2 regions of the Paenibacillus sp. Z6-24 genome follow, and region 2 is predicted to be linked to the other one. Evidence: a T-box and tRNA genes for the amino acid it is inferred to sense, from the RefSeq annotation. Region 2 holds a T-box; the other holds one or more tRNA genes.
The links. The T-box of region 2 lies ahead of M1D61_RS05300 (valine--tRNA ligase). A T-box ahead of a tRNA ligase gene usually reads a tRNA of that ligase, here a tRNA-Val.
Positions count from the first base shown of each region.

Region 1 (8,651 bases), 490 kb from region 2:
CCTAGCTCCGGCAGAGAATCCCGCCAGAACAGGTCTTTTGCCGGAAGGTAGTGCGTTCTCCGGCAGCAGGCAATCCCGAATCTCCAGCTGCGGATTATCGATCCGGGCCAGTTCTTCCATGGACTGCTTGAGTTCGTCCATCCCTGCATCGATATCGACCCAGTCATAAGCACCCGAGAACTGCACCTGCGAAGACTGCAGCAGCGCCAGCTTGTAATTCCGTTCAAGCAGTGAACTCCAATACGGCTGAACGATGTCCATATTTTCCTGTTCGCCATGCAGTACAAAGATGGTATGGAAATCAGATGCCGGTTTTTCCTGATCAGGCAGTACAATATTCAGCTTGGCACTGCTTTCGGTCAGAGCCTGTGCTTCACGTGCCCGGCAGATTCCAATCAGACGTTGGAACTCTGTATCATCCTGCAGCGACTCCAGCGACTCCTCTTCCAGCAAATATTCCGCCGCATACCAGTATTCATGTTCCACTATCGCTTCCTGCAGCAATCGTAGTGCTTCTTCATGCATTCCTGCAGAAGCGGCCAGACTGTAACGCAGATTGTATATTTGGGCCGGATTGCCGGCTCCGTCTTCCTGATGTTCGGTTATAAAATGATATGCCTCTGCACTCCCGTGCTGTTCATAGATTTCCATCGTCCGATTAAGCAACCCTGTATATGTAAACTGAGCCATGGGACCTCCTGTATAAATGTAATGGGTGAACGCTGTGATGCCGTCTGATCTACCGCTGAGCCCCTGCTTATTCTGAACATACGGCCCAAATAAAGCAAGCCTCTCGCAAAAGGCTTGCTTCGTGGATCATCTATATTTATATTAATACACCATGCTCCGAATGAACATAGCTGGCCGGCGATTTGACGGTATCGATATGCTGTATATATTGTATAGCCGTTGTGTGTGCAGTTGAATCAGTGAACTGCATATCTACTGCCTGGCTGCTGACTTTTACATTGCAGTCAGTTCATCTTCGGTGACCCATTTGTGGTTTTTGACCATTTCGCCGCCTGTTGTAGGCATGTAATCGACCATATAGACTGTTGTCTGCTCAGCCGAATCAATAGTTGCCTGCGCGCCTTTCATACCCTGCATATGATCCGCATTCAGTACGACCTCTGTTCCTGGCTTGAGCGGCGGTTCTCCGGCATTCTGAAGTTCTTCATGAATGACCCATTTGTGATCCTTGACCGGGTCGCCGCCTGTCGCTGGTGTATAGGAGACGCTATAGACGGTCGTATCATAGGCAGCTGTAACGGTAGCTTCGGCACCTTTCATGCCTTCCATATGATCTGCACTCATCACGACCTTGCTGCCTACCGGAAATTCAGGACTTTGCGCCGTTTGCAGACCAGCTGGCACTTCGGACGAGCCGGAATGATGCATAGTCCCGCTGTCACCCTCATGCTGCATGGGCATAGAACTGTCATTCATTCCTTCGGTCTGTGACTGGGTCGTTGTACTGCTGCCGGAATCATCCGCTTTCTCTGTATTGGCATTGCTGCTGCAGCCGCTGATTAGGAGCAGCGTAACGACTCCAGCGGAGATTAGACCTTTTTTCATAATGAAACACTCCTTTGATTTTGATATGCTGTTGATTGAAATTAAAACATATACCTTTTCTATATACTATACCCCTGTACTGTATATTGAATAGTAAAAAATATGAATATACTTTGGCATTATAAGAATTTACGGATGCATCTTTTTACAGCAAAAAGCACCCGCACGCAGCAGATGCTTTTCTTGATAGCAGGATGGAGCCTGCATTGATAATATTACCTTGTCAGACAGAGGTGTATCTTTATAGACATGCCGCTTAGATGTCTTTATTATGTAAACCGGTTATACGCTCCATCAGCAGTAATAATATCTTTTAGCCTGGCTCGGTTCAGTCAGATACTCTGCCTTGAGCACCTGCTGCAATCGCACCCGGCCGGTGACGCCCTGCAGACGTCTTTCCTGTGCGCCGGACCAGTCGGTATCCAGGGGGCGGTTAAGATCGAATATGCGCAGCCAGCTCTGTTCCTTGGTCAGCAGCGAGCGACCTGACTGGAACGCATCCCACTCCGCCCGATCCACTGCATTGAACGTATTATTTAACACCGAATGCCACTCCTGAAAATCCGACAGCAGTACATTTAGTGGATTCAGGGACAGGGTAAGACAGACACACTGCTCCCGGCCGGTAAAATGATTCAACTGCAAAAGATCCGGCTTTTCTTTCCATACCCACACCGGGTAACTGCCGTCATAAAGCGGCAGACGCTCCGTCATCTGGGCCATCATCCAGTGGTACGGCTCCGGATAGGCAATATGATCACTATGCCCTTCCAAAAAGCCGTACTGTTGGGCTTGCTCCCAGGCAGACAGCGACTGTATCGTCCAGTATTTGGACTTCGAAGCAGCAGGCGATATTCTCTTCATGGCGGTTGTTCTCCTTCCCTGCACGAACTGCAATACTGCGTAGGGCTAAGCAGTTATCTATATATAAAGTCCGGTCTACAGTTATACATTCAGCTTTCACCGGATGTTCGAAATCAGCTTTTTCATAATCTATGTATCATAACAAAAAAAGCAGCAGAGTTTAAGTATACATCCTCCCGGTTCCAATTTCACACCTAGTATCTGTACGGTATAAATTAAAAACGTGCAGACCGGATATCCATAGATACCCGAGCCTGCACGCCGTCCGTTGCATAGATCATTCATTTCAGAGGAAACTTCCTCCGGATCAATGCTATATTAGATTGTTGGTTTAGTTGGTTTCCATGTACTGGCTGAGGAGTTGAGTCACTTTGCCCCGTACTGCCAGATCCGAGTTATCACGGTTTTTAACGATTTGGCTTACCTGCATCATAAAGGAATCCATTTCGTTCTCTATGTCAAATGCATACTGTTCGTTTCTGTTTTCCACGTTTCTCATGCCTCCAAAATATAATTTCGCTGTCTATCTAATATCACCCTCCAGCTATAAATTTAAAACAGTTATTTGTACATTTTCATTTATTTTTTTGCGAGTTTGTAGTTTCTGTATAGGCGAATATGCAAAAAAAGCCCTTGCTGGACAAGAGCTTTTCTGCATAAATGATAACGAACTCCAATCTCGCCTTTCCTTTTTCCAGAACAGAGTCTGCTAAAAAAACGAGCCTGTACCCTATCAATCCTCCGCAATATCCGCCCGCAGCGCGCTGGCGATTTCGATCATTTTAGGAATAACGGCTTCATTCATACCGGATACGTACAAGTCTCCGTCAAAGTGGCGGAAAGGGATTGTAGCTCCTTCTGTCTCCCAGAGGAAAAAGTCGCCTTCGATCGACATGGTGGCCTCTCCTTTGACTATGAAGACCGGGGTATATACAATATCAGGCTGCAGTTCAAAATAAGCTTTGCATTCTTCCAAAGTAATCGGCTGCCGAGCGCTGCCCTCCTGCTGCATTTCCCGGGTAATTCGGTAACGCTGACCCATATGATGTTGGCTCCTTTACTTTACATTGTGTGCAATTACCTGTGTTCCAAAATTCCATTATACACAAAGCAAAAAGCCCCCGCTACCGGGAGCTGGCAAAATAATTATTCTCCATCAACTCAGTGCATCAATCGCTGCCTGAATATAGGATGGAATCGGATAATTGTCTTTCTCAATCTGCTGCTTGGTATAGATAATGAGCTGCCGTTGATCGGAAACCGGGTAGCCGCCTTCATGCTCACCTCGGTATTCAATCACCCGGCCTCTCGCTTCCCGCTGAGCCAGTGTATAGTCGGTCAGTACATGGAACACCTGTCCAGCAGTCCTGTCAATATACGCGTATGCTTGTTCAGCCATGCAGCTCTCCCTCCTTTGTTTTCTATTATGAAAAGGCATATGTCTGATTGAGTGTCTCGTATTCACCATAATGGTAGCCTACCGCATATTTGCCTTTTTGCTTTATAAATGTATTAAATTCCGTAGGGTCACTGTCTGTTTTCACAAAAAAATAAGCTGCTGCATTTTCTTCGGATAGCAGATTCCAGATCGCTATCATTGTACCTACAAATGAGGAAACAATCGACTGGGTAAATGATCAAACTCCCGAAAAGTATTCGTCCATTTCAGATCATGGTCACGCTGATTTCCTTCTGAAATGATTTCACTGCAAATCAGCTTTTCCTCCGCCTGGTCTTCGAGTCAAATTTCTCCCTGTTTAGCTTCCTGTCCTTCCACAGCATAAGAGCTCGTTTTTTGAAGCACATGCTGAATCTGTTTCAATTTGGTGAGTTCCTGCTCAATATGGGGGATTTTCTTTTCCGCAATATCAATCATATGAGCTGTCGTTCGATGATCCAGATAATCCCGGATATCTTTTAGCGGCATTTTTAGTTCCTTCAAAATATGAATAATCACAAAGATACCCATAGCGCTTGTAAAAAAATTATCATAAAGCGTTTCCAAAAGTAGAGGGAATTCCAATGATTGTTTTATTGTGGAGAGCGAAAAAAGAAGGTATCCATGATTGAAACCAATTATCCCGAACACCGACTGGTGCTGAATATTGAAGAAATTAATCCGACCGCCGATAACCATACTCAGCGAGTCAAACGTAAAGACTTTTATCTGAAAAATGGATATAAGAATGCAATAAATAAAAAGACAAATAAAAAAAGCCCTTGCTACACAAGGACTTTTCGGTATGACCTGTAGTGGGATCGAACCACTGACCCCTACCCTGTCAAGATAGTGCTCTCCCGCTGAGCTAACAGGTCGTATTACAATCACAAGAAGTAATATACCAAATCGGATAAGGGCTGTCAATATCTAACTTGCTGATTCCAGAAAGCCAGACACCTCACAGCAGGCATATACGGATAAATACTATCTGGTATCTAATCCATAGCAGATCAATACTGCGTCCAGTAGGAAGAATCTGTCGCCTGTGAGGTAGTCCGCGGACGCTTCTCCCGGCGCTCCCAGCTTTGGATCATGATAATGGTCGATGGGTCGTTTTTGTTATCCCAATATATGTACTGCCGGTTCTCCAGCGCGGTCAGGGTATGTACCAGTTCATCCGCCGAGCGATATGTCATCGCTGACAGTTCACGCCAGCTCGGCATTCGGCGGTGGCGGGCAAAGAAATTAAATAATACGCGCAGCAGCTTCCTTTCAAAATCATCCAGCATAGTTCTCCTCCTCTGCTGTAAAAGTGTGATACCTTTAAAGAACATATGTTCCTATTCTATATTCTCTATTGCTTTTTGGCAAGAAAACTTTGTCTATTGGCCTGTTTTCATATAAAAAAGAACCTCTGCTTTGCGGCAGAGGTTCCTATCGTCTGTTCATGATCTACAGGCGGTTTATGCTGTTTGGCATGTACCATCCAATCAATGTGCTTACTTCGCAGCTGCTACATCTTTGACAGAAACGCTAACAGAGACGCGTTTGCCGCCAAAGTCAGCTTTGATCGAAGACGATCCTTTGGCTAATGCTGTAATGTTACCTTCTTTTACGGTAGCTACAGTTACTTTGCTGGTCGTCCAGATCGCACCCTTGGTTACATCGACGATTTCACCGGTATCGTACTCGGCTGTCAGGATAACAGTCTTGGCATCACCGGTAGTCATTTTCAGTGATTTCTCGGATACGGTCAGCTTTTTGAGCTTGGAGGTTACATTGACTTTGACAGTTGCTGTCAGACCCTGGTATGAACCCGTTAGTGTAGCAGAACCTACACCAACCGCTTTAACGCTGGCACCTTTGACAGTAGCTACTGCCGGATTGGAAGATACCCAGTTCATTTTGGAAGAAAGTGTTGCTTTTTTACCATCGGCATAAACACCTTTAACCATAATGGATTTGCTTTTGTTCACGTTCAGGTCAATGATCGCCGGTGTCGCCGTGATGGAATTGATTTTGCTTTCCATTTTGATGCCTACACGCACGTTTTTGTTCAGGTAGGTTCCTTTGAGAGACGTGCTGCCTTTGACCAGTGCCTTGATTTTGCCTTCCTGGAGGAGGGCTTTATCGGAGCTCAGTGTCCACTCCACTTCATCGGTTACATCAATGGTATTACCATCTGCAGTGACAGCCTCTACTTTGGGCAGGTTGGCTGTAGATCCAACCACGATGCTCAGACTGGATACGCTCGGTGTCAGTGTCAGCGCTTTGGCTTTGACGCTTACCGGAACGGTTACCGTCATATCGCCGATTTTGCCGACCAGATTGGTGTCGCCTTCGCCTTCGGCTTCCAGTTTGGTAGTGGTTACGGATGCGATGGAGCTATCAATCGTCCAGTCCACCAGTTTGGACAGGTCCTTGGTAGTACCGTCCACTGCTGTACCGGTTACTTTTGGCAGTGCTGCCGATCCGCCGGTTACAAGGTCGATGGAATCCACATTTGCCTGTACTTTGGTCATTGTTTTGTAGACCGTTATTTTGAATGTCTTGGTAAAGTCTTCATATTGAGCCTTGATCGTGGAAGTACCTTCTACCCATGGTGTCAGTACGCCATTCTCGATCGTAGCGTTCAGCGGGTTGGACGATGTCCATGTTACTTTGGAAGTGACATTGGTGGGTACACGACTGGCATCGCCTACTTCAGCTACGATCTGCTTCGGCTGCTGGCCGATGAACATGATCTGATCTTCTTCCGGAGTCAACATCAATCCCTGGAAGGAAGAGCGTACATACAGATCAGTTGCTGCTACGAGACCTGCATACTTTGCCGTAAGAGATGTTGTTCCCTGGGATAGACCGGTTACTTTGCCTTCGACTACTTTGGCTACTTTAATGTCATATGTAGACCATGTAACACTATCGGTTACGTCTACTGTACTTCCGTCTTGCTTGGTAGCTGTTGCTGTGAATTCAACAGGTTCTCCAATCGTTACGTTGGTTCCAGCTGCCGGAGACAGTGTGAGCGCGTTATAAGGTGATGTTACTGTCACTTTCTTGGTTGCAGCAAGGTCGCCATACTTGGCAGTAATCGTCGTTGTACCGACGCTTACCGGTGTGACTTGGCCGGATTTCACGGTAGCTACAGCTGCACTGCTGGTAGACCATGTCGCTTTGTCGGATACGTCTGTCGTATCGCCTGAACCGTCAACGGTGTACACATTCAGTTCCTGTCCATCATCCTCAAGTGACAAGGTCAGCGTATTGTTATCATCGAACTTCAGTGATACCGCAGTAGTATCCGCCGCGAATACTCCGCTTGGAAAGAGCATTGTGCTGACCAATACTAGCGCAAGCATCCATTTCCCCAATTTAGCAGTACGTGTCATTCATTTCTCCCCTTAATATAGTATCGTCTGTATCCAATCCTCTATTAATATCGGAGGAACAGTACACAGAATGAAGCTTTGTATGTAAAAAAGCCATTTAATTTCCAAAATAAGACTATCGTCCTGTATAAAAGACGATAGTCTGTGAACGGTTATGTTTTATTGCACAGTTATACAGCTCAGCATCCCCTGCGTGAGCGTACAACAAACTGATGATCCGCTTTGGTAAAGGTGCGGTGATCATCGAGAATCACCCGCTCCCGGTTATGACGGACCAGCCGCGCAAATGGCTCGATCAGCTGATCGTCTTTCCAGATCATGACTTTGGAGCCGAACAAAATGGCATTATCAAACTGAACCGGCTGCTTCATCAGATAACCGACCGAATTCAGCTCCCAGGCTGCCGAATTAAGATCCTGAGGCAGCATCTTGAGCTCCTTGATATGAAGGATATCATTCAGCAGAATATGAATCGAACCCGGCTGCAGGATGAGCCGATTCTTCTCAATATCCCAGTGCTGTATAGTACCGTACAGTCTGGAATGATACTCATCATCCCGGGTAATTACGACTCTTTTGCCTTCCCAGTGCTTCATCATCTCCACCTCCATCTGCCACCCCCTCAGGATAACTGCGGAATTGTCCAGTCGATTGGCTCGATCTGATGCTTTTCCAGGAATTGATTGGTTTGTGAAAACGGGCGACTGCCGAAAAATCCCTTACGTGCGGCAAATGGACTCGGGTGTGCCGAACGGATCACCAGATGATGCTCCGTATTGATCAGTGTCTGCTTCTCTGCTGCATGATTGCCCCATAGCAGGAACACCATTGGTTCCTTGCGCTCATTCAGCAGTCGGATAATCGTGTCGGTAAATCGCTCCCAGCCCTTGCCCCGGTGGGAAGCCGGCTGTCCGGCCCTTACGGTAAGTGCCGTATTGAGCAGCAGTACGCCATGCTTGCCCCAGCTCACGAGCGAACCGTGATTTGGAATCGGCACTCCGATATCTTCATTTAACTCTATGTAAATATTACGCAGTGAAGGCGGAATTTTAACTCCCGGCTGCACAGAGAAACTGAGTCCTTCAGCCTGACCGGCACCATGATACGGGTCCTGGCCCAAAATGACCGCTTTGACCTCCGCATATGGAGTCAGACGCAGCGCTTGGAACAGCAAGTCCCTGGGCGGGTAGATGGTATGCTCTTCATACTCCGTATCCAGCCAGCTCATCAGTTCCTGGAAATAAGGCTGCTTCATTTCCTCCTTTAGAATATCATCCCAATCATTACCAAACATAATCAACATCCTTTCTGTATCGGCCATCCTGTCAATGGATTATTCCTGTATCCAGCTGCTCGCTGATACCTGTCTCAGTTATTACCCC
Region 1 is NZ_CP096398.1:1,670,835-1,679,485, reverse strand. Features, by position in the region: gene M1D61_RS07345 (alpha/beta hydrolase) at 1-690, opposite strand, end outside; gene M1D61_RS07340 (YdhK family protein) at 964-1,575, opposite strand; gene M1D61_RS07335 (DUF3841 domain-containing protein) at 1,870-2,439, opposite strand; gene M1D61_RS07330 (hypothetical protein) at 2,771-2,929, opposite strand; gene M1D61_RS07325 (hypothetical protein) at 3,173-3,481, opposite strand; gene M1D61_RS07320 (hypothetical protein) at 3,596-3,838, opposite strand; gene M1D61_RS07315 (MerR family DNA-binding protein) at 4,181-4,444, opposite strand; tRNA gene M1D61_RS07310 (tRNA-Val) at 4,684-4,755, opposite strand; gene M1D61_RS07305 (hypothetical protein) at 4,891-5,169, opposite strand; gene M1D61_RS07300 (Ig-like domain-containing protein) at 5,380-7,269, opposite strand; gene M1D61_RS07295 (hypothetical protein) at 7,449-7,880, opposite strand; gene M1D61_RS07290 (uracil-DNA glycosylase) at 7,892-8,563, opposite strand.
Region 1: it encodes a tRNA-Val, which carries the amino acid that the T-box ahead of M1D61_RS05300 (valine--tRNA ligase) is inferred to sense. The anticodon was not compared.

Region 2 (8,651 bases):
CACTTGTCTTTATGATGGGTGTTGCCAAAATCAGTTATATCAGTGAGCAGCTGATCCGCCATGGACGACCTGAAGATACACCGGTAGCGCTCGTTCGCTGGGGAACACGGGCAGAGCAGGATACGCTTGTCGGTACGCTCAAAGATATCGCAGCCAAAGTGGAAGAGGCCAATTTCAAACCGCCGGCTGTTATTGTTGTAGGCGAAGTGGTGAATCAACGAGAGCGGATGCAGTGGGCTGAACGGCTGCCTTTATTCGGCAAGCGTATTCTCGTTACACGTGCACGCAGCCAGGCGAGTGAACTGGTCGACCGGATTGATGAACTGGGCGGGGAGCCTTATGAGTACCCGGTCATCGAGACGGTCATGCCTTCCTCCGAATCGGCTCGTCAGCAGATTGCGCATGCCTTTTCACAGCTGGAGCGGTATGACTGGGTGTTCTTCACGAGTGTAAATGGGGTGGAGTACTTTTTCCGTCATCTGGAAGAGCAGGAGCAGGATATCCGCTCGCTGCATCATGCCCGCCTGGCAGCCGTAGGTCCAGCGACGCTGGAGGCTCTACGTAGCCGTGGTCTGACTGCTGTTATCCTGCCGGAGAAATTCCACGCCGAAGGCATGCTGGAGAGCCTGGAAGGCCAGCTGGAGGCCGGACAATGCGTTCTGCTACCTCGCGGCGATCTGGCACGCGCCTGGCTGCCGGATACGCTGAGACAGATGCAGCTGGATGTGACAGAGGTCGATACGTACGAGACGGTCATGACTGGCGAAGACGATATCGAGCTGCGCAAGCTGTTTGAAGAACAGGCGATCCATGCGGTTACTTTTACCAGTTCATCGACCGTCACGAATCTGTTGGCAGCGATGCGCAAACTGGGCTTTGACAATCCGGTGGAGACGTTGCAGCATTCGGTCATTGCCTGCATCGGACCGCAGACCGCACTGACTGCCGAAAAGGCAGGCTTGTCTGTAGGCTTGATGGCGGAGCAGTCCACACTGGATGGATTAATTGATATTTTATGCCGCTGGAATGCGGGCAATGTCCCGCTTCAATCTCACTAATTGATGATCGACATAGCGTATGCCGACCACCGCTTGAGCAGGTCGGCTTTATTTTATAAACAAGAGAGGAAGTATAATCATGAGTCAAGCTTTTACACGTCACCGTCGTCTGCGCAAAACTGCTGCTATCCGCAGCATGGTCCGCGAAACCCGTCTGCATAAAACCGACTTTATCCAGCCGGTATTTGTAACCTACGGTACCAATGTAAAGCAGGAAATCTCTTCCATGCCGGGTGTGTACAACTTCTCCATGGACCGCATCGGTGAAGAGATTCAGGAGATCGTCGAGCTGGGTATTCCGGCAGTTATGGTATTCGGTGTGCCTGAGACCAAGGACAGCGTCGGTACAGGTGCTTATTCGGAACAGGGCATTGTACAGCAGGCGATCCGTTATATCAAGGAAAACTATCCGCAGCTGGTTGTCATTGCCGATACCTGTCTGTGTGAATTTACTGACCACGGACACTGTGGTGTAGTTCACAGTCATGAGATTGACGGTCATATCCATGCGGATGTGGATAATGATGAGTCGCTGGTATTGCTCGCCCAGACGGCTGTCTCCCAGGCACAGGCAGGAGCGGATATTATTGCCCCTTCCAATATGATGGATGGATTCGTCTATGCAATCCGTGCTGCTCTGGATGATGCGGGATTCCAGGACATTCCGATTATGTCCTATGCGGTGAAATATGCTTCCGCATTCTACGGTCCATTCCGTGAAGCTGCCCAGTCGGCTCCTCAGTTCGGTGACCGCAAATCGTATCAGATGGACCCTGCCAATGTACGTGAAGCGCTGCGCGAAGCGGAGAGCGACGTACAGGAAGGCGCCGATATGCTGATGGTCAAACCGTCGCTGGCATATATGGACGTACTGCGTGCGGTCCGCGAGAACTTTGACCTGCCGCTGGTAGCTTATAATGTCAGTGGGGAATATGCTATGGTCAAAGCTGCTGCACAGCAGGGCTGGATTGATGAGCGCGGCATTGTAACCGAGATGATGCTGGGCTTCAAACGTGCCGGCGCGGACATGATCATCACTTATTTCTCCAAAGATGTTGCACGTTGGCTGCGCGAAGAATAGAATGACGATTTCATCCGTCCATTCGGATTGCACATGAACAGGACGGGTAAATATACGGGACAGGGAAAATGAATACAGTCTGAAGCGGTGCACCGGTCTGTCCGGTGTACTCCCGGTCTGTATCATTTGGATACCATTTATGGAGGTGCTTGATCAATGAACAATATGAACTCCGTGCGCCGTGATGAACGCTCGCGCACAGCTTTTGAAGAAGCCAAACAGTATATTCCGGGCGGGGTGAACAGTCCGGTTCGCGCTTTTAAAACGGTAGGTCTGACGCCCGTGTATGTAGATCGTGGAGAAGGCTCCCGTCTGTATGATATCGATGGCAATGTATTTATCGATTATGTCGGCTCCTGGGGTCCGCTCATTATGGGACATGCGCATCCCGACGTCGTTCGTGCACTGCAGGAAGCCACGGTAAAAGGCACCAGCTTTGGCGCACCGACCGAGATTGAGACGCGTATGGCCAAGCTGGTCGCCGAGCGTGTACCGTCGATTGATATTGTACGTATGGTAAGCTCCGGTACGGAAGCGACGATGAGCGCGATCCGCCTGGCACGCGGTTACACCAAGCGCGATAAAATTCTGAAATTTGAAGGCTCCTACCATGGACATGGCGATAGCCTGCTGATCAAAGCCGGTTCCGGTGTGGCTACGCTGGGATTGCCGGACAGCCCCGGGGTACCGGAAGCGGTCGCTTCCAATACCGTAACGGTTCCTTACAACGATCTGGAATCGGTCCGTCTGGCATTTGAACGTTTTGGCGAGGATATCGCCTGTATTATCGTTGAGCCGGTAGCCGGCAATATGGGGGTAGTTCCTCCGGCAGCCGGATTCCTCGAAGGTCTGCGTGAAGTGACATCGCAGTATGGCAGTCTGCTGATCTTTGATGAAGTCATGACCGGATTCCGCGTGCATATGAACTGTGCCCAGGGACGTTATGGAGTGACTCCGGATCTGACCTGTCTTGGTAAAGTAATCGGTGGCGGTTTGCCGGTTGGAGCTTATGGAGGCAAGCGCGAGATTATGGAGCAGATTGCGCCGACAGGCCCTATTTATCAGGCAGGCACACTCAGCGGTAATCCACTCGCGATGACAGCCGGTTATACCACACTGAGCCTGCTGACGCCGGAAGTGTATACACGTCTGGAGCAGATCTCTGCCCGTCTGCAGGAAGGGTTCGAAGTCAACGCTCGCGAAGCAGGCATTCCGCTTACAATTAACCGTGTTGGCTCCATGGTCTGCCCGTTCCTGACAGAAGGACCGGTAACCAATTACGATACTGCCAAAGTGAGCGATATGGATATGTTCAAACGCTATTTTGGCGCGATGCTGGATCGCGGCATCAGCGTGGCACCGTCTCCATTTGAAGGCATGTTCGTATCCGGTGTGCACAGCGATGAGGATATCGAGCAGACGATCGCAGTTCACCGCGATGTCATGAAGTCGCTATAATGATGACACCTGCCATGGACGACCACAACCGTTCCAATACCGGGAATCCTTCTTTCAAATCGATTCGAGCCGCTGCGGAGCGCCGCGGTGAATGGCTGGAGCTCATGCCCGGCCGCGAGCTTGATCTGCAGCAGACCGAGCAGCGTCATACCCGGATGATGCAGTGGCTGGAAAGCCAGTCTTTCCCGGTCAAACTGCTGGGCAGACTTCATTCCAAAGGAGAAATCAAAATAACCGGCGACCGCATCAGACTGCGTTTGTTTCCGGCGGCCGAGTACGGCTTTGAGCCGCGTTATGATCATCCGCTGGAAGTTCTGTATGAAGATGATTACATCCTGGTGGTGCACAAGCCGGCTGGTATGGCCGTACACCCTGCGGATCAGCAGGATACACGGGTGACGCTGGCCCATGCTGTAGCTGCGCATTATGAGAGTACCGGCCAGGATTGTGCCGTACGCCATGTCCATCGTCTGGATGAGGACACAACCGGACCGGTACTATACGCCAAGAACGAATTTGCCCTTTCCCTGATGGATGAGCAGATGCGGGAGAAGCTCATCGATAGACGTTATGCTGCACTCGTGCAGGGCAATGTCAGTGATCAGTTGACGATAATCGATGAGCCGATTGGCAAGGATCGCCATCACAAGCAACGCCGCCGGGTATCACCGGGTGGACAGTCTGCCGTTACTTTTGTGGAAAAGGTAGCCGGTACCAAAGCCGCCAGTCTGGTCAAGCTGAAGCTGGAAACCGGCCGAACGCACCAAATTCGTGTCCATATGAGCTATATGGGGCATCCGCTAATCGGTGATGCATTGTACGGTGGACGCAGTGATCTGCTGGATCGCCAGGCACTGCATGGCGAACAGCTTGCTTTTGTCCATCCGTGGACAGGCGAAGAGACGGTCGTGGATGATCCCTGGCCATCGGATATGCTGCAGCTGGCCGAGAGCCTCAAGCTGATTGGACAGGAGTAATGACGCCTTGCAGTTACAGGCGGGCTGCTTTTAATTTAAAGTAAATACAGACAGGCTGGCATTCGGCAGGCATACGCCGGATGTCAGCTTTTTTATTGACTTTGCTACGTCTACAAGTTATGATGTTGAGTGAAAATTAGTTCAAAAACTGTGAACGGAAATAGTAGACATGATCGGCCTTTAGAGAGCGGAACTGCTGCGCTGAGAGGTTCTGTAGGATGCGATACGTCGAAGTCGTCCGGGAGTTGTTCATTTGAGACCTGGTTTGTCCGATCCTTGAGATCGGCAGCGGTAACAGGTATAGAATGGACCGGTAGCAGCCGTTATCTGTCTTAGAGTGTCGTTATCTGATGCGTATTTTCAATATAATCGCAAGGAAGTACAGGTAGCGAAACAAAGGTGGTACCACGAGAGCCAGGCCTTTCGTCCTTTGAGACGAAGGGCTTTTTTTGTTGGTTTGGCCTTACTGGTGGATAATAACTGCCGAACAACGATCATACACGGTTTAATACGCAGGAACGGGTATTCATGGCATCCGCTGTCCCGTGCATGCATCAGGTGTACACTTTTACTTATATGATAATGATGGAGGGATCTGTATGACAGAACCAAACACTAATCCGGCATCAACATCCATGCCGACAACGTATGACCCCAAATCCGCCGAGCGCAAATGGTATGACTACTGGATGGAAAATGATTTCTTCCGTGCAGGCCAGCGTCCGGATGCACAGCCATATACGATTGTTATTCCACCGCCGAACGTAACCGGTATGCTGCATATCGGCCATGCGCTCGACTTTACCCTACAGGATATTATGATTCGTACCAAACGGATGCAGGGATATGATGCACTCTGGCTGCCGGGTTCCGACCATGCCGGTATTGCTACCCAGACCAAGGTAGAGCAGAATCTGCGCGCCGAAGGCATTACCCGTCATGATCTGGGACGCGAGAAGTTCGTGGAGAAAGTGTGGGAATGGAAGGACAAATACGCACAGACCATTCACGAGCAGTGGGCCAAAATGGGCTTCTCTCTCGATTACTCCCGTGAGCGTTTTACACTGGATGAAGGACTGTCCAAGGCAGTACGCCAGGTATTCGTAAAATTGTATGAAAAAGACCTGATCTATCGCGGCAAACGCATCATCAACTGGGACCCTCAGGCACGTACAGCCCTGTCCGATATCGAAGTGGAATACAAAGAAGTAAACGGTCATCTGTATCATCTGGAGTATCCGCTGAAGGATGGAAGCGGCTCGATCACTGTAGCCACAACCCGTCCGGAAACCATGTTGGGCGATACTGCAGTAGCTGTTCATCCCAAAGACGAACGCTACAAAGATATGATCGGCAAAATGCTCGTACTGCCAATCATCGGTCGCGAAATTCCCGTGATTGCAGACGATTATGTAGATCGTGAATTCGGCAGCGGTGCTGTGAAAATCACACCTGCCCATGATCCGAATGACTTTGAAATGGGTCAGCGCCATGATCTGCCGCAGATCGTAGTGATGGACGAAGGCGGCATTATGAATGAAAATGCCGACAAATACCAGGGAATGGACCGCAGTGATGCACGCAAACAGATCGTCAAGGATCTGCAGGATGCCGGTGTACTGATTCGTATTGAGGATCATGTTCACCAGGTAGGACACAGTGAGCGTTCCGGAGCTGTAGTTGAGCCGTATCTGTCTACCCAGTGGTTCGTTAAAATGAAGCCGCTGGCTGATGCAGCCATCGAAGCACAGCGTAATGGCAAAGGTACGAATTTTGTACCGGACCGTTTTGAGAAAACATACCTGAACTGGATCGAAAATGTACGTGACTGGTGTATTTCCCGTCAGCTGTGGTGGGGTCATCGCATCCCGGCCTGGTACTGCGAAGAGACTGGCGAGATTATCGTATCCGCCGAAGATCCAAGCAATCTGCCTGAGCACGCGGGCAAAACGCTGCGTCAGGATGAAGATGTACTGGACACCTGGTTCAGCTCGGCGCTGTGGCCGTTCTCCACACTCGGCTGGCCGGATGAGACAGAAGATCTCAAACGCTATTATCCAACCGATCTGCTTGTAACCGGCTATGACATTATCTATTTCTGGGTAGCGCGCATGATCTTCACCGCAATTGAGTTTACCGATCAGATTCCGTTCAAGGATGTGCTGATGCATGGTCTTGTACGTGCGTCGGATGGACAGAAAATGTCCAAATCGCTCGGCAACGGGGTTGACCCGCTTGAAGTTATCGAACAATATGGCGCGGACGCGATGCGTTATATGATCTCTACCGGCAGTACGCCGGGTCAGGATTTACGTTTCCGCTGGGAGCGCGTAGAGCAGTCCCGCAACTTTGCCAATAAAATCTGGAATGCTTCCCGTTTTGCACTGATGAATATGGAAGGATTCACTTTTGAAGATATCGATCTGACCGGCCAGCTGAGCACAGCGGACCGCTGGATTCTGCATCGCATGAACGAAACGGCGCGCGATATTACACGCCTGATCGATTCCTATGAATTTGGGGAAACCGGACGCTTGCTGTACAACTTTATCTGGGATGATCTGTGTGACTGGTATATCGAGATTGCCAAGCTGTCCCTGTATGGAGAAGATGCAGCTGCCAAGAAGACGACCCAATCCGTACTCGCTTATGTACTGGACCGCACGATGCGGATGATTCATCCGTTTATGCCGTTCATTTCCGAAGAGATCTGGCAGCATCTGCCGCATGAAGGACAGACCATTACACTGGCGGCATGGCCGGAATTCGATCCTGCACTGGAAAATAAAGCGGCTGAAGAAGAGATGAGCCTGCTGATCGATATGATCCGCTCCGTACGTAATATCCGTGCGGAAGTAAACGTACCGATGAGCAAAAAAATCGAACTGCTCGTTAAAGCCAATGATCGGCAATCTCTCGATATCATCGAATCCAATGCCCATTATATCCAGCGCTTCTGTAATACTTCCGAGTATCAGGCAGGTCTGGAACTGAATGCGCCGGATAAGGCGATGTCCGCTGTCGTAACCGGTGCGGAACTGTACCTGCCGCTGGCAGGACTGCTCGATATCAGCCAGGAAATTGCCCGTCTGGAAAAAGAAGTGGCTACACTCAACTCCGAAGTGGAACGTGTGGAGAAGAAGCTGTCCAACCAGGGCTTTGTATCCAAGGCGCCAGCGAAAGTGATCGAGGAAGAACGTGCCAAACAGGCTGATTATTCCGACAAACGCGACAAGGTTCTTGCCCGTATTGCCGAACTGAAAGGTTAAGGTGGACATTATGGAATACGAAACTGCGGAGGGGCAGCCAGCCCCTCTACATACGTACGAACAGGCTGTGGAATGGATTAATAATCTGATTCCTTTTGGCATTCGTCCGGGATTGGAGCGGATCGAGCAGCTGATGCAGCTGCTCGGCAATCCGCACCGCAGGCTGAAGTTCATTCATGTGGCAGGCACCAACGGCAAAGGCAGTACATGTGCCTTTCTGACACGGGTACTGATTGAATCGGGCTATGATGTAGGTACATTTACTTCGCCGTATATCACCAAGTTCACCAACCGTTTTCAATATAACGGTCAGGATATCCCCGAAGAGACACTGCTTCATGTCGCCAATCGACTGTATCCGCTCGTTGCGGAGATGGCAGCGACCGAACTGGGTTCTCCTACCATGTTCGAAGTATCGACTGCACTGGCTATTGTATATTATGCCGAAGAGTGCTATCCCGATGTGGTCGTATGGGAGACCGGTCTTGGAGGACGGATGGATGTGACCAATATCGTGCATCCGATTGTGTCGGTGATTACGAATGTGGGTTATGATCATACGGATATTCTGGGAGATACACTGGAGCAGATCGCTGGGGAAAAAGCAGGCATTATCAAGCCGGGCGTGCCGGTAGTGACCAGTGTTGATCAACCGGAAGTAATCGAAGTACTTGCCCGCAAAGCGGAGCAGTGCCGTACGACCATGTATCTGGCAGGCCGGGATTATACGGCAGAACGTCTGAGCGGAGACGAGGACAGCCAGTCTTTTCATTTTCATGGACCTTTCCGTGAAATGGATATTGAGATC
Region 2 is NZ_CP096398.1:1,178,249-1,186,899, forward strand. Features, by position in the region: gene cobA (uroporphyrinogen-III C-methyltransferase) at 1-1,058, shown strand, start outside; gene hemB (porphobilinogen synthase) at 1,138-2,139, shown strand; gene hemL (glutamate-1-semialdehyde 2,1-aminomutase) at 2,296-3,597, shown strand; gene M1D61_RS05295 (RluA family pseudouridine synthase) at 3,702-4,574, shown strand; T-box leader at 4,716-5,008, shown strand; gene M1D61_RS05300 (valine--tRNA ligase) at 5,174-7,843, shown strand; gene M1D61_RS05305 (bifunctional folylpolyglutamate synthase/dihydrofolate synthase) at 7,854-8,651, shown strand, end outside.